Regions from separate parts of the Bradyrhizobium sp. USDA 4011 genome, predicted to be linked through region 3. Evidence: riboswitches for the same ligand, from Rfam matches in the RefSeq annotation. Region 3 holds a riboswitch; each other region holds the start of a gene.
The links. A riboswitch is a leader RNA that binds a small molecule or an ion and turns the genes downstream of it on or off. The one in region 3 is predicted to bind cobalamin.
Positions count from the first base shown of each region.

Region 1: it holds a riboswitch for cobalamin, as region 3 does, so the genes downstream of both, metE (5-methyltetrahydropteroyltriglutamate--homocysteine S-methyltransferase) here and ACVW1C_RS05690 (DUF1636 family protein) in region 3, are expected to answer to the same signal.
Region 2: it holds a riboswitch for cobalamin, as region 3 does, so the genes downstream of both, ACVW1C_RS22155 (TonB-dependent receptor) here and ACVW1C_RS05690 (DUF1636 family protein) in region 3, are expected to answer to the same signal.

Region 1 covers NZ_JBSSGG010000001.1:6,348,457-6,353,082, forward strand. Annotated here, with positions in the region: gene ACVW1C_RS29965 (nodulate formation efficiency C protein) at 176-781, opposite strand; cobalamin riboswitch at 2,188-2,389, shown strand; gene metE (5-methyltetrahydropteroyltriglutamate--homocysteine S-methyltransferase) at 2,489-4,626, shown strand, end outside.
Region 2 covers NZ_JBSSGG010000001.1:4,732,277-4,736,902, reverse strand. Annotated here, with positions in the region: gene ACVW1C_RS22165 (ABC transporter ATP-binding protein) at 1-472, opposite strand, end outside; gene ACVW1C_RS22160 (FecCD family ABC transporter permease) at 469-1,512, opposite strand; cobalamin riboswitch at 1,625-1,822, shown strand; gene ACVW1C_RS22155 (TonB-dependent receptor) at 2,004-4,208, shown strand; gene ACVW1C_RS22150 (hypothetical protein) at 4,319-4,492, shown strand.
Region 3 covers NZ_JBSSGG010000001.1:1,185,436-1,190,061, forward strand. Annotated here, with positions in the region: partial or broken gene cobN (cobaltochelatase subunit CobN) at 1-1,125, opposite strand, end outside; gene cobW (cobalamin biosynthesis protein CobW) at 1,125-2,159, opposite strand; gene ACVW1C_RS05690 (DUF1636 family protein) at 2,156-2,530, opposite strand; cobalamin riboswitch at 2,624-2,839, opposite strand; gene cobO (cob(I)yrinic acid a,c-diamide adenosyltransferase) at 2,876-3,529, shown strand; gene ACVW1C_RS05700 (cobyric acid synthase) at 3,541-4,626, shown strand, end outside.

The DNA of each region.
Region 1 (4,626 bases), 5.2 Mb from region 3:
GTCCCCATTGCGGCTTGCGGGCCGGAGAGCACCCGCCTCCTACTGGCATAGCTGGGACGCGTAAATTTTCCGGCGGATGGATCTTGCTGTGCGGCCGAGGCGCTCAGCGCTCATGAGTACCGCTACCATCCTGATCAGTTGTCGAGGCCCTTCGCACCCCCTTCCAAAGGCGTCTTCATTTTGATCTATGTGACCGTTCATTTTGATCTATATGATGGAACCAGGACGCCGGAGGAAAAGTCGCAATCCTTTTGGCAAGGAAAGATTGCGGCTCCCAATCGTGTCCCTCGCGCTTGTCGAAGGTGATGACCCCATTTTGGGTGAAGTGGCGGGGGCCTGGTATGTTGCAGTTCACCAACAGCAGAACGCGCCACCGGTCCGCTTTCTCGGTCGGCTTGTCATTCGCCGCCTCAACGTAATCCACGACTACAGGTTCGATGATGTGACAGCGGCCGCGTCGGAGCAGATCGCCGAGCTTGCCTTGCGCGGTCGTGACAAAGTTGAAATTGACCGGATCATGCAGAAAACGAAGGTTTGCGTCTTTTTCGCCGTCGGTGACTTCACTGGCGATGAGTGAAAGCGCCAGGGCGCGCCAGCCGAATTCGATAGCCTTTGCATAGGGAGACGCAACTTCAATCTTTCCGTCGGTCCCGACCTTCCATGTAATAACGTAATGTTCGTCTGATCTGTTATCCTGATGCCTGGTCCAGGAAAGGTAAACATACTCAGTGTGGTCGATGCCTTCGGCGATTCCCCAGTTTCGAGGGACGAATTGCGCCACTTTCGAAACTTTGGAGACAATGTGCTCGATTGTCTCACCGTCTCGCGCTCGCCAGGTTGACTTGACTCGTTCGACAAGCGCGCTTTCGCCGGCTCGCGCAGTGTTGCCCGTCGCAACCAGCCCAGCAAGGAAAACTAGCGATTGACAGAGACAAAGCACGCCTCTTGCAGACATTCTCTTCATAACGGCCGGACCATCGGTTTTTCATCCACACGTCAAAGCGGCAGCCCTCGATGCTATGCTCGATTGAAGAAGTTAGCGGCAACGTGGCGCGGGCACCGCCGATGTCCCGCGCGAGCAGGCGCTGTCTGTCCACTCGAGTCACGCGCCGCTAACTTCAGTGGGCCAGCTACAACCCCAATTTGCCGTGCTGGACCTGCCCAGGGGGAGAAGCCTGGGCACCCTTGAGCTTGCATCCTTCGTGCCAGGAAATAGCCGGCAAATCGCGCCAGATTCGTGCAGTGTTTGTCGGCTTTCCGACCTACGCTCGTTTCTATGTTTCCATTCAGCCGATCCGCTCGGGCTTGTTCAGTTTTTGTCGCGCCGATCTTCGAGGGCCAAGTGAAGGCCGCTGCCGATTTACGGATGAGAAATCGGGAAGCACTTTGGAGGGCTGTTGAACCGTCTGGTTCGGTGTGGTCACCCGAACGCCTGCGATCGCTATCGGCTCGTAATTTGATGATAAGCAAAAATCGCTCATCACCGCCGGGCGTGTGGAATCGTCAGAAGCGCGTTCTCAGGCAGGCGGATGATAGGGTGCGCGCGTTTCTACCTACGCGCACGATGTTGCGGTCTGCTCAATCCAGCTGCCTCGGCGCCGCATTCATGGTTGGATGAGCCGTTTCCAGTCGCGACAGCCGGCAAGCGAGAAACGATCAAGTCACGCTAGCTTTCTCTCGAGTTGCTCAACATTCTCGAGAGCATCTGTCTGACGGATTGATTCATGAACGCTCTTACCAGGCCACCCGAACGGGCCGACCGCAAAGGCGGTGACAGCAAGGACGCCGACGGCGCTCCGAACAGCCGTTGTCATTGCGGGCATCCCGGTGTTCGTTGAGGTGAATCGATATGCATGCCCGAGTATTATCGGCATCAGAGACCGCAAATCGCCTACCAGGATTGGTTGGTTCGCAGATCAATATGCGCGCCCGGTATGCCCGATGGAGTTTTCGCAGGTGTTTTGTCCCTGGCGCGGTTCTTGACTGCCGAGAGACCGAAATGCCACTCGAAGCGCCGTGACTTGCGCCTTCGACAATTCTTTCGTCACATACATTGGAGAGTGCATCTATTGGAGGGGCTTCCAACCGTGGTCAACTTTCGACGTTAAATGGTCATTTGAATCACTGATGATGGCGGCAGTGACGTGAGAGAGTCATCTTAGAGGTTGACGGAAGAGGTCTCTTGCCGATAATCCAAATCGTAGAGGTTCTCCGCTCCCGCTGGATTCGGAGCTAAGAGGGAAGCCGGTGAACATGCCGGCGCTGCCCCCGCAACTGTAAGCGACGAGCCGCTGTCCAACAAAGTCACTGAAGCCCGTACAGCTTCGGGAAGGCCGGACAGCAGCGATGACCCGCGAGCCAGGAGACCTGCCTCGACCACATATACGTCCACGGGCGGGGTGTCCCGGTGGTGCGCCAAGCCGCCGCCGCTGGGGCGATCCTGCTTGCGTCCGCCAACGCCTTTGCCCCCAACTACGGGGTTAGCGCTATGTCTCTTCTCTCCCTTCCGGTTGCCACGCTTGGAACGCCTCGGATCGGTCCGAGACGCGAGCTCAAACGCGCGCTTGAAAGTTACTGGACCGGCGCAATCAGCGAACAGCAATTGCTCGAGGACGCAGCTGGCCTGCGTGCTGCGAACTGGGCTCGCCAAAAATCCCTCGGTGTCACCGTCATTCCGTCCAACGATTTTTCGTTGTACGACCAAGTGCTCGACACCTCTGTCATGGTTGGTGCCATCCCGGAAGTCTACGCGTCGGAAATCGAATCGGTTTCGCTCAAGACGTACTTCGACATGGCGCGCGGTTCACAATGCGATCGCCAGAATACCAGTTGCAGCCACGGATCGGGCGGATTTGGCGCGCCCGCACAGGAGATGACCAAGTGGTTCGACACCAACTACCACTACATGGTTCCTGAATTTCATCGGGGACAGACGTTCCGCCTATCCTCTCGCAAGCCTATCGAGGAGTATGAGGAAGCCAAGGCCCTGGGGTTCCAGACGCGCCCTGTCCTGATCGGGCCGGTCACATTCTTGAAGCTTGGCAAGAGTCCGGATCCTGCGTTCCAGCCGCTGTCACTCCTGGATGAGCTATTACCGGTCTACATCGAGGTTCTGCAAGAACTAGGCAAAAGGGGAGCAAACTGGGTTCAATGCGACGAGCCCTGCCTGGTCCTGGATCTGGAGGAGGGGACGCGAAGATCTTTGCTGCACGTCTATGATCGGCTCGCCAGGGAAGTACCAAACGTCAAGATTATGGTCGCGACCTATTTCGGCGATCTCGGCGATAATCTGGACACAGCTTTGAACATGCCCGTTGCCGGACTGCACGTGGATTTGGTTCGCGCACCGAACCTGTTGGACCGGATCATTGCTGCTCGGCGAAGTGATCTCGTCATGTCCCTCGGCGTCGTCGACGGACGAAATGTTTGGCGGTCGAACCTGTCGGCGCTCCGCCAGCAACTGGATCCCGCCATTGCGAAGCTAGGCAGGGATCGTGTTCAGATCGCTCCGTCCTGCTCGCTGCTCCATGTGCCCGTCGATGTTGAACTCGAGACCGGACTTGCATCCGATCTCAAGAGTTGGCTTGCCTTTTCGGTACAGAAGATGCGTGAGCTTGCGATCCTGGCGCGGGCACTCGCGGGTGATCAGAATGTTGCTCAAAGTCTTGCTGAATCGCAGTCGGCCGTGACTGGCCGTCGGACTTCACCAAAGATCCGTGATGCCAATCTTGCGGTGCGGATGCGAGCGATCGACGAGGCCATGCGCCGGCGCGCCAGCCCATTTGTCCGTCGAGCCGAGATCCAACGCAAGCGCTTTAGACTACCTGCCTTTCCCACCACGACGATCGGATCCTTCCCGCAAACCCCAGAGGTCCGTAATGCCCGCGCGACACATTCGCAAGGCGCCATGAGCGACGAGAAGTACGACAAATTCCTCAAGGAGGAGACTGCGCGCGCTCTGCGTTGGCAGGAGGATATTGGTCTGGACGTGCTCGTGCACGGCGAGTTTGAGCGCAATGACATGGTGCAGTACTTCGGCGAGAAACTCGCCGGATTCGCATTCACCAGGAATGGTTGGGTGCAATCCTATGGCTCGCGCTGTGTCAGGCCACCGATCCTATTCGGAGATGTTTCGCGGCCAAAACCGATCACTGTGGATTGGTGGCTCTACGCGCAATCACTGACCAGCAAGCCGGTGAAGGCGATGTTGACCGGGCCAGTAACGATCTTGAACTGGTCGTTTGTTCGCGATGATATTCCAAGAGGCGAGGTCTGCCGGCAGATCGCACTGGCGATACGCGACGAAGTCCGCGATCTCGAGATAGCCGGTGCGAGCATGATCCAGATCGACGAAGCTGCCCTCCGCGAAGGATTGCCGTTGCGTCGATCGGAGTGGGCGGCCTACCTTCAATGGGCCGTCGACAGCTTCCGCATTTGCTCATCAGGCGTTGCAGATCAAACCCAGATTCATACGCATATGTGCTATTCTGAGTTCAATGACATCATCGACGCCATTGCTGCAATGGATGCGGATGTCATCTCGATCGAGACGTCGCGTTCGAAGATGGAACTGCTCGACGCGTTCAGGAACTACAAATATCCCAATCAGATCGGGCCGGGCGTGTA
Region 2 (4,626 bases), 3.5 Mb from region 3:
CCTCCACCGCTAGCACCCGGGCCAGTGCGACGCGGCTGCGTTCGCCGCCGGACAACTCAGTGACACGGCGGTCGCTGAATTCAGTGACGTCGACCGCCTGCATCGCGCGCAGCACCGCCTCCATATCCCTCGGCGACAACCGCGCCGGATCGGTCGCGCCATGCGGATAGCGGCCGAGCGCGACGATATCGCGCGCCGGCAGCGGCCAGTGCACCATGTGCCCCTGCGGCAAATAGGCGAAACGCTTCGCCCGCTCGCGCAGCGGCAGCGAGGCCAGCGCGTCGCCGGCGATCCGGATCTCGCCGTCGGATGGAATCAGCCCGGCGAGTGCGCGCAGCAGCGTGGTCTTGCCGGCGCCGTTCGGGCCGACCAGCGCAACCAGATGGCCCGCTTCCAGCGACAGCGAGACATCGTGCAGCACCTTGCGGCTGCCGAGCGAGGCATTGAGCGCGGTGGCGGAGAGCAGCGTCATGCCACGCCTCCGCCGAGCGCGCGGCGTTCGCGCATGATCAGATAGAGGAAGAACGGCACGCCGATGATCGAGGTCAGCACGCCGACCTTGATATCCGACGTCGAGGGGATGATGCGCACCGCGATATCGGCGGCGAGCAGCAACGCCGATCCGGTGAGCGCGCTCGGCACCAGCAGCCGCGCCGGATCGTGACCGATCAGAGGGCGCATCAGGTGCGGTGCGACGAGACCGATGAAGCCGATCGTGCCGGTGACCGCGACCGCGCCGCCGACGCCGAGCGCAACACCCGCGATCACGAGCAACCTTAGCCGCCCGACATCGACGCCGAGACTCTGCGCGGCTTCCTCGCCGAGCGTCAGCGCACGGAAGGCGCTCGCCTGGCTGAGCAGGATGGCCGCGCCCGCGATGATGAAGGGCAGCGCCAGCGCCACGTGCTGGAAGCTGCGGTCCTCCAGCGAACCGAGCAGCCAGAATGCGATCTCCAGCACCACGAACGGATTGCTGGAGAGATTCATCACCAGCGCCGTCGCCGCCCCCGCAAAGCTCGAGATCGCGAGTCCCGCGAGGATCAGGATCAAAAGCCCGGCATTGCGGCCGGCAATCGCCAGCAGCGCGAGCACCGAACCGAACGCGGCGATGATCGCCACCACCGGCAGCGCGTAGGAGCGCACATCGGCGAGGCCCAGCGCAATCACCAGCACCGCACCGAATGCCGCAGATTGCGGCGCGCCGAACAACGACGGCGAGGCCAGCGGATTGCGCAGCAGGCCCTGCAGCGCTGCGCCCGATAGCCCGAGAATACCGCCGATCGCGAACGCCAGGATGGTGCGCGGCAGCCGGATCTCGCGCACGATCACCTGCGCCACGTCGCTGCCGCCGCCGAACAGCGCCTCGATCACCGCAAGCGGCGACAGCCGCACCGGCCCGATGCCGAGCGAGAGCACCAGCAGCAGGACCACGAGCGCGAGCAGCGCCGCGGTAGCGCCCCACCGGCGCCGCGCCGCGACCTCGGCCGCCAAGGCAAAATCCTGCACGTTCATTGGATCCATGCTCTTACAGCGATCGCCGTGGCAGACAAGCGACACTCGACAGAAACCGTGGCCGCGTCGTCCCCGCCCGACGTCCGCCGGATTGACTTTGCCGCCCGGCCGAACCCTAGATGAACATGACGGTTCTTTCATGAGATGAAAAGGGAATGCGGTGCGGGGAAACCTCCTCAACGCCGCGGCTGCCCCCGCAACTGTATGCGGTGAATCCTTCGTCACAGGCCACTGGGAGTCTCGGTCCTGGGAAGGCGACGAAGGGTAACGACCCGCGAGCCAGGAGACCTGCCGTCAGCCGTGGTCACACGCGAAGATGCCGGTCGGGGAGTACAGGCATGAGCTTCACCTGAGGCTGCAAGCAGCTGAGCCTGCGAGCACGATGGTGAGACTGGTTCGCGGTGACGTGCCACTGACGTTACCGAGGTCTCACCTAGATGTTCTCCAACTCTTCTTCCCGGCGCCGCCGCGCGCTTCTGCTCGCGTCGACGATGATCGTGCCGACAATCGTTCTCTCGACCGCACGGGCGCAGCAGGCGCCCTCTCCCGATCAGCTGCCAGCCATCGAAATCACCAAGCCGGGCGACCAGAATGTCACGCGCGCCAGGCCGGCCGCGGACGAAGCGCCGGCCCCGCGCCGCCCGGCGCCGGGCACAGGACAGGGCAGCGGGAGCGGATCGGGCTCGACAGGGACCGGACCGGCCACCGGAACGGGCGGCACCGGCGGCGGCGGCCGCCAGTTCGCCGGCATTGTCGGCTCTTCCTCGACCGTGATCACCGCCGACGACATCGCGCATTCGCCGGTGCAGTCGCTGCCCGAGATTCTCGCGCAGGTGCCGGGCGTGCAGCTGCAATCGCTTTATGGCGGCCCGAACGGCGCCAAGACCGCGGTCGACCTGCGCGGCTTCGGCGCATTCGCCTCCGACAACACCCTGTTCCTGCTCAACGGCCGACGGCTCAACGACGTCGACAAGGCCGGCTTCGATCTCACCACGATCCCGCTCGATTCGATCGAACGCGTCGAGATCACGCGCGGCAACAGCGGCGCGGTGCTCTACGGCGACAACGCGGTGGGCGGCGTGGTCAACATCATCACCAAGACCGGCGCTGGCGGTCCACCGGCGACGATACGGGCCGAAGGCGGGTTCGGCTCGTTCAACACCCGCATGGCCGCGGTGTCCGCGGCGCTCAATTCCGGCCCGTGGTCGACCTCGTTCTACGGCAACGGCATCAAGTCCGACGGCTACCGCGTCAACAACGCGCTCGACCAGCGCAACGCCGTCGGCAACGTCAACTACACGACATCGGACCTCACCGCCTTCCTCACCGTCACCGGCAGCGACCAGAAGCTCGGCCTGCCCGGCGGACGACTGGTCGATCCGTCGATCGGCGTCAACGAGCTGCTCACCAATCGCAGAGGCGCAGCGACGCCGTTTGACTATGCCAATCAGCAAACCGCCAGCGTCACCACCGGCTTCACCAAGACGCTGATGAACGGCGTCGACCTTATCGTCGACGGCGGCTGGCGCCAGCGCGAGACGCAAAGCGGCTTCTTCGGCACCGTGCCGACCATCAGCTTCGCCTCGACCTATAATGATGCCGCGCTACAGACCTGGTCGATCACGCCGCGGCTCAGCGTCAAGAACGTGATGCTGGGAATGCCGTCCACGGTCCTGACCGGCATCGACTATTACGACTCGACGTTCCGTGAGGCACGCGGCGCCTATCAGGGCGTCGATCCCTACCACATCTACAATATCGAGCAGCAGACCGTGGCCGGCTACTGGCAGCATACACTGGGCGTGCTGCCGACCACCGATTTCTCGTACGGCGCGCGCGTCCAGAATACCAGCGTCTCGGCACGCGACCGCTACGACCCGAACGCACCGTTCGCCTTCGACGCGCAGGCGGCGCCGCTCGACAGCAACGAGACCCAATACGCGCTGCATGTCGGCGCCGAGCATCGCTTCACCGACACCTTCTCGGTATTCGGCCGCGCCGCGCGCGCATTCCGCACGCCCGACGTCGACGAGCGCGTCGCGTCGGGTCCGTCATTCGATCCGCTGACCTTCGCCCCGATCCCGCAAAACTTCCAGCTCAGAACCCAGACATCGCAGGACGTCGAGGGCGGGTTCCGCGTCAAGACCAACCTGTTTCAGGTCCAGACCAGCGTCTATCTGATGGATCTCGAGAACGAGATCCATTTCAACCCGGTGCTGTTCTACAACGTCAACCTCGACCCCACCCGCCGCTACGGCTCCGAGACCAGCGCCTCGCTCAAGGTCAGCGACACCGTGACGTTGCGCGGCGGCATGGCGATCACCCGCGCCGTCTTCCGCGAAGGCATGTGGACCGGCAACGACGTGCCGCTGGTGTCGCGCTATACCGGCAATCTCGGCGTGACCTGGAATATCTGGCAGAACTATCTGGTGTTCGATGCCACGGTGCGGGCCTGGAGCTCGCGCATCATGGACAACGACCAGGCCAACACCCAGAACCGGATTCCCGGCAACGCCACCGCCGATCTCAAGCTCAGCGGGCAATACGACCGCTTCTTCTGGTCGCTGAGCGTGAACAATCTGTTCAACGCGCTCTACTACGACTACGCCATCGCGAGCTCGTTCACGGCCGGCCGCTTCTCGGCCTATCCGCTGCCCGGCCGCACCTACATGGTCAAGGCTGGCGCGACGTTTTGAGCTATCCGGCGCGGCGGGTGTGACCGGCCGCGCCCATCTCCTTACGTTACAAGCACCGGCGAACTGGGGTAGAATTCCGGCTGCTGATTTGACCCGCGCAGGGGAAACGGATGGCCAAGGCCGGAAAGAAGAGCAAGGGCGGCGGCAAGATCGACGACAAGACCGACGACAAGTCGAAAAAGCCTCCACCGCCCGCGGCGCCACAGGACGACGATTATTACGAGGATGGCGACATCGCCACGCCGAAGCTCGATCGCTACGGCAATGATGACGAGCCGTTGTGAGGGACGAGCGCAATATAAGTCGCCGTCGTCCTGGCGAAAGCCGGGAGCCACAACCACAGGATTGAATTGTTGAAACGCGCTGTGGCCCCAGCGCGTCGTAACAATCACCGCTGATGGTTATGGGTCCCGGGTCG
Region 3 (4,626 bases):
GAGCTGCTTCTCCTGCGGCGGCTTGCCGGCAAGCCGATGCCAGGCTGCCACGCGGGCAGCGACCGCTGCGACGCGCTCGGCATCCGGCCGATGCGCAAGATGCGCGAACTGCAGATCGGGATCGCGCTCACCGGGCGATTTGAAGCTCACGACACCTGTGAACAGGCGGCCGTCGACCTCCGGCAACACCACATGCATCGCGAGATCGCTGGGCGACAGGCCGCGCAGCGACAAGGCCCAATCCTCACGCTGCGCCGTCGACAGAGCGACCTGGAACACCGGGCACGATGCGGCATCGAACGGCGTCGTACCGTCGTCACCCGCCGCGGAGAACGCGGTCACGTTGACGATGGCGGCCGGGCTGCATTGCGCGAACTGAGCGCGCAGCCAATCGGCGGCGCCCGCCGCCTTCAACGAGGTGACGAACACGCCGTGGGCATCGAATCCCTTCGCGCGCAAGGCATCGATCAATGCATCGACCGGTGCCGTATCGCCGGCCGCCAGATAGGAGCGATAGAAAGTCACCAGCACAAGCGGCCGGCCATCCGATGCCGGCAGCGCCGCAACGGCACCGCGCCGCGAATCGTAGACGCCGATCTCGGGAAGATCGATCTCGCCGACGACCGGCCCGGCATAAAGGCCAGACGCCAGCGCCAGTTGCGCGATCACGGCCTGTGCGGCAACCGGGCCGCCCTTGTCGCACAGCACCTTGAGCCGCCGGAGCGTCGAGACCGGCAGCGTTGAAAATTCATCCAGCCGCAAATCGTCGCGGCCATCCGCCGGCAGCACCACCAGGGCGATGCCATGTTCCTTCGCCAGACGATGCACCGCGGCCAGCCCGTACGACCAATAGGGCTCGCCGCCGATCAGCCGCACCAGGATGCCGCGCGCCTGCGACAGCGTTCGCTCGATATAGGTATCGACCGACAGCGGGTGGCGCAGCTCCGCGAGATTGGCGAGCCGCAGCGACGGCAGCGCGGCGCGGCCCCGCCGCCAGCCGGCCGCGAACGCGGCGAGATCGCTGTCGGAAAACGACAACACCACGAGATCGGCCGGATCCTGGCCGAGGTCCCTTGGCGTCGCGGTCTCCTCAAGGCCGCGGCTCTCGCGGAAGACGACGTGCATCAGACACCTAGTCGCGCCCGGATCGCGGCTTCATCGATGTCGCCGTGTTCGCCGATCACGACGAGCTTCGACTGCCGCGCCCGCGCGCCCCAGGGCATGTCGAACTGATGCCTCACCCGCTCGCCGACCGATTGCACGAGCAACCGCATCGGCTTGCCTTCGACCGCGATATAGCCCTTGGCGCGCAGCACGTTCTGCTCGCGTGCCAGCCCCTTGATCGAGGCGACGAGCGCATCGACATCGGCGATCTCCGGAAGATCGATCACCACGGAATTGAAGTCGTTGTGCTCGTGGTCGTCCTCGCCGTCATGGTGGGACGGCCGGGACGCGAGGTCGTCCTCTGCCGCGGCTTCAAGACCGAGGATCACGCGGGCGTCGATGGCGCCGTCGACGATGGGCAACATCGGCACCTCGCGCGGCATCTCGGCCGCGATCACTGCCTTGGCCGCCTTGATGCCCTCGGCTCCGGCGAGATCGGCCTTGGTCAGCAGCACGATATCGGCACAGGCGATCTGGTCCTCGAACACTTCGGACAGCGGCGTCTCGTGATCGAGATTGTCGTCGGCCGCGCGCTGCGCATCCACCGCGGCGGGATCAGGCGCAAAGCGGCCGGCGGCAACGGCCTCCGCATCGGCCAGCGCGATCACGCCGTCGACCGTGATCCGCGAGCGGATCTCCGGCCAGTCGAACGCCTTCAGCAACGGCTTCGGCAGCGCGAGACCCGACGTCTCGATCACAATGTGATCGGGCCTCACAGGGCGCGCGAGCAACTGCTCCATGGCCGGGATGAAATCGTCGGCGACGGTGCAGCAGATGCAGCCATTGGCGAGCTCGACGATGTTCTCGGTCGGGCAATTGGCGTCGGCGCAGGACTTCAGGATCTCGCCGTCGACGCCTTCGCTGCCGAATTCGTTCACCAGCACCGCGAGCTTCTTGCCGTTGGCATTCCGGATCAGATGCTGAATCAACGTCGTCTTGCCGGACCCGAGAAAGCCGGTCACGACGGTGACCGGAACCTTGGCGAGCGTCATCATTCTGCGGCCTCCGGCACGACGGCGATGGGCGGAATGCGGGCAAGCGATTGCTTGCGAAAGATTTCCGGGCGGCTGCGCCACGGCACGATGCCGTCGGGCGCCGCGGCATAGGCGGAGGCGCCGGCGATCACATCCCCGGCATTGTCAGCGGACAGGCGGCCGTAGACATAGGACCATCGCCCCGGCGCGCTGAGTGCGACCGAGCAGCCCTGGCTGCAAGCCGACAGGCATTCGACCGGAACCAGATTGACGTCATCGGGCACGCCGGCCTCAACAAGCGCGGCATGCAGGCGCGCACCGGGCGCGAGGTCGCCTTCGGCCAGCGTCTGGCCGGCGCGACAGGTGATACAGACATGAAGTGTAACGCTCATCGCCCTTCCTGGATTGACTGCGGGAAGCGATGAGGCACACGAACCTGACGTGAGCAGGTTCGTTCCCCGTCGCGGAACACCCCGTCCGCCGGTCTCAAACACACTGCGTCGGCAGGTCTCCCGGCTTGCGGAGTAGGATTTCTCCCGTGATGCCCACCTTCCCGACTCCATCAGGGAATCAGTGGCTTGGGCATCTCTCCGGTCACGGTCGCGGGGGCGGCTGCGCTTCGGGCAAACCTTGCGGTCCAAGCCCTATCGCATTCCCTCTTCGCCTGTCGTAGGACAGGAACCAACGCATGGCCACCATTCGTCCTGGCCTCGCACTTGTCAAGCCGAAGGAACGTGATGATTTCTGATGGAAACGACGCTGACGATGGCGACGTCGGCACCGACCCTTCGCTGGATGCACGCCATGCGGCCAAAATGGCGAAAAAGAAGGTCGCCCGCGACAAGATCATGGCGACCAAGAGCGGTGAAAAGGGCCTGATCATCGTTCATACCGGCGCCGGCAAAGGAAAATCCTCCTCCGCCTTCGGCATGATCGTGCGCTGCGTGGCGCACGGCTTTCCCTGCGCCGTGGTGCAATTCATCAAGGGCGCCTGGGATACCGGCGAGCGCCGGCTGCTCACCAGGCATTTCGGCGATCTCTGTCAATTCCATGCGATGGGCGAAGGCTTTACCTGGGAGACGCAGGACCGCGCCCGCGACATCGCGGCGGCGCAGGCCGGCTGGGAAAAAGCCAAGCAGCTGATCGCGGATCCGAGCCTGCGGATGGTGGTGCTCGACGAGATCAACATCGCGCTTCGGTATGACTATCTGGCGATCGCCGATGTCGTCGAGTTCCTGACCACGTCGAAGCCGCCGATGACGCATGTCGTGCTCACCGGACGCAACGCCAAGGAGGAGCTGATCGAGATTGCCGACCTCGTCACCGAGATGACATTGGTGAAACATCCGTTCCGCTCCGGCATCAAGGCCCAGCCGGGCGTCGAGTTCTGACTGTCAGCACCATGGCGCGCGCATTGATGATCCAGGGAGCCGGCTCGGACGTGGGCAAGTCGCTCATCGTCGCCGGCCTCGCGCGTTCCGCGAGACGACGCGGCCTGCGCGTGCTGCCCTTCAAGCCGCAGAATATGTCCAACAACGCCGCCGTGACCGTCGACGGCGGCGAGATCGGGCGCGCGCAGGCGCTGCAAGCGCTTGCCGCCGGCGTCGAGCCGCACACCGACATGAACCCGGTGCTGCTGAAGCCCGAGACCGACCTCGGCGCCCAGGTCATCGTGCACGGCAAACGGATCGCGACCGCACGCGCGCGCGAATATGCCGCCATGAAGCCGTCGCTGATGGGCGCGGTGCTGGAGAGCTTTGGGCGCCTGAAACAGCGCGCCGACCTCGTGCTGGTCGAAGGCGCCGGCAGCCCCGCCGAGGTCAATCTGCGCAAGTCCGATATCGCCAACATGGGCTTTGCGCGCAAAGCTGGCGTGCCCGTGGTCTTGGTCGGCGACATCGACCGCGGCGGCGTGATCGCGCAGCTCGTCGGCATCCAGGCGGTGATCGATCCCGATGATGCCGCGATGATCCAGGGCTTTGTCATCAACAAATTCCGCGGCGATCCGACGTTGTTCGACGACGGCTACCGGCTGATCGAAGCCCGCACCGGCTGGCGCGCCTTCGGCGTGCTGCCCTGGTTCGTTCGCGCCGGCGAGCTTCCGGCCGAAGACGCACTCGGGCTTGGCGAGGCGCGCAAGCCCGGTCAGTGCAAGATCGCGTTTCTGGCGCTGTCGCGGATCGCCAATTTCGACGACCTCGATCCGCTAAAGCTCGAACCCGGCGTCGATCTCGTGATGGTGCGGCCGGGCGAAGCCATTCCGGGCGACGCGAAGCTCGTCATCCTGCCCGGCTCGAAATCGACCCGCGGCGACCTCGCCTTTCTGCGCGCGCAAGGCTGGGACATCGACCTGCTGGCGCATCATCGCCGCGGCGGCCATATCCTTGGGCTGTGCGGCGGATACCAGATGCTTGGGCAGAGCGTTGCCGATCCCGATGGGATCGAGGGGCTCGCCGGCGAAACGCGCGGCCTCGGGCTGCTCGATGTC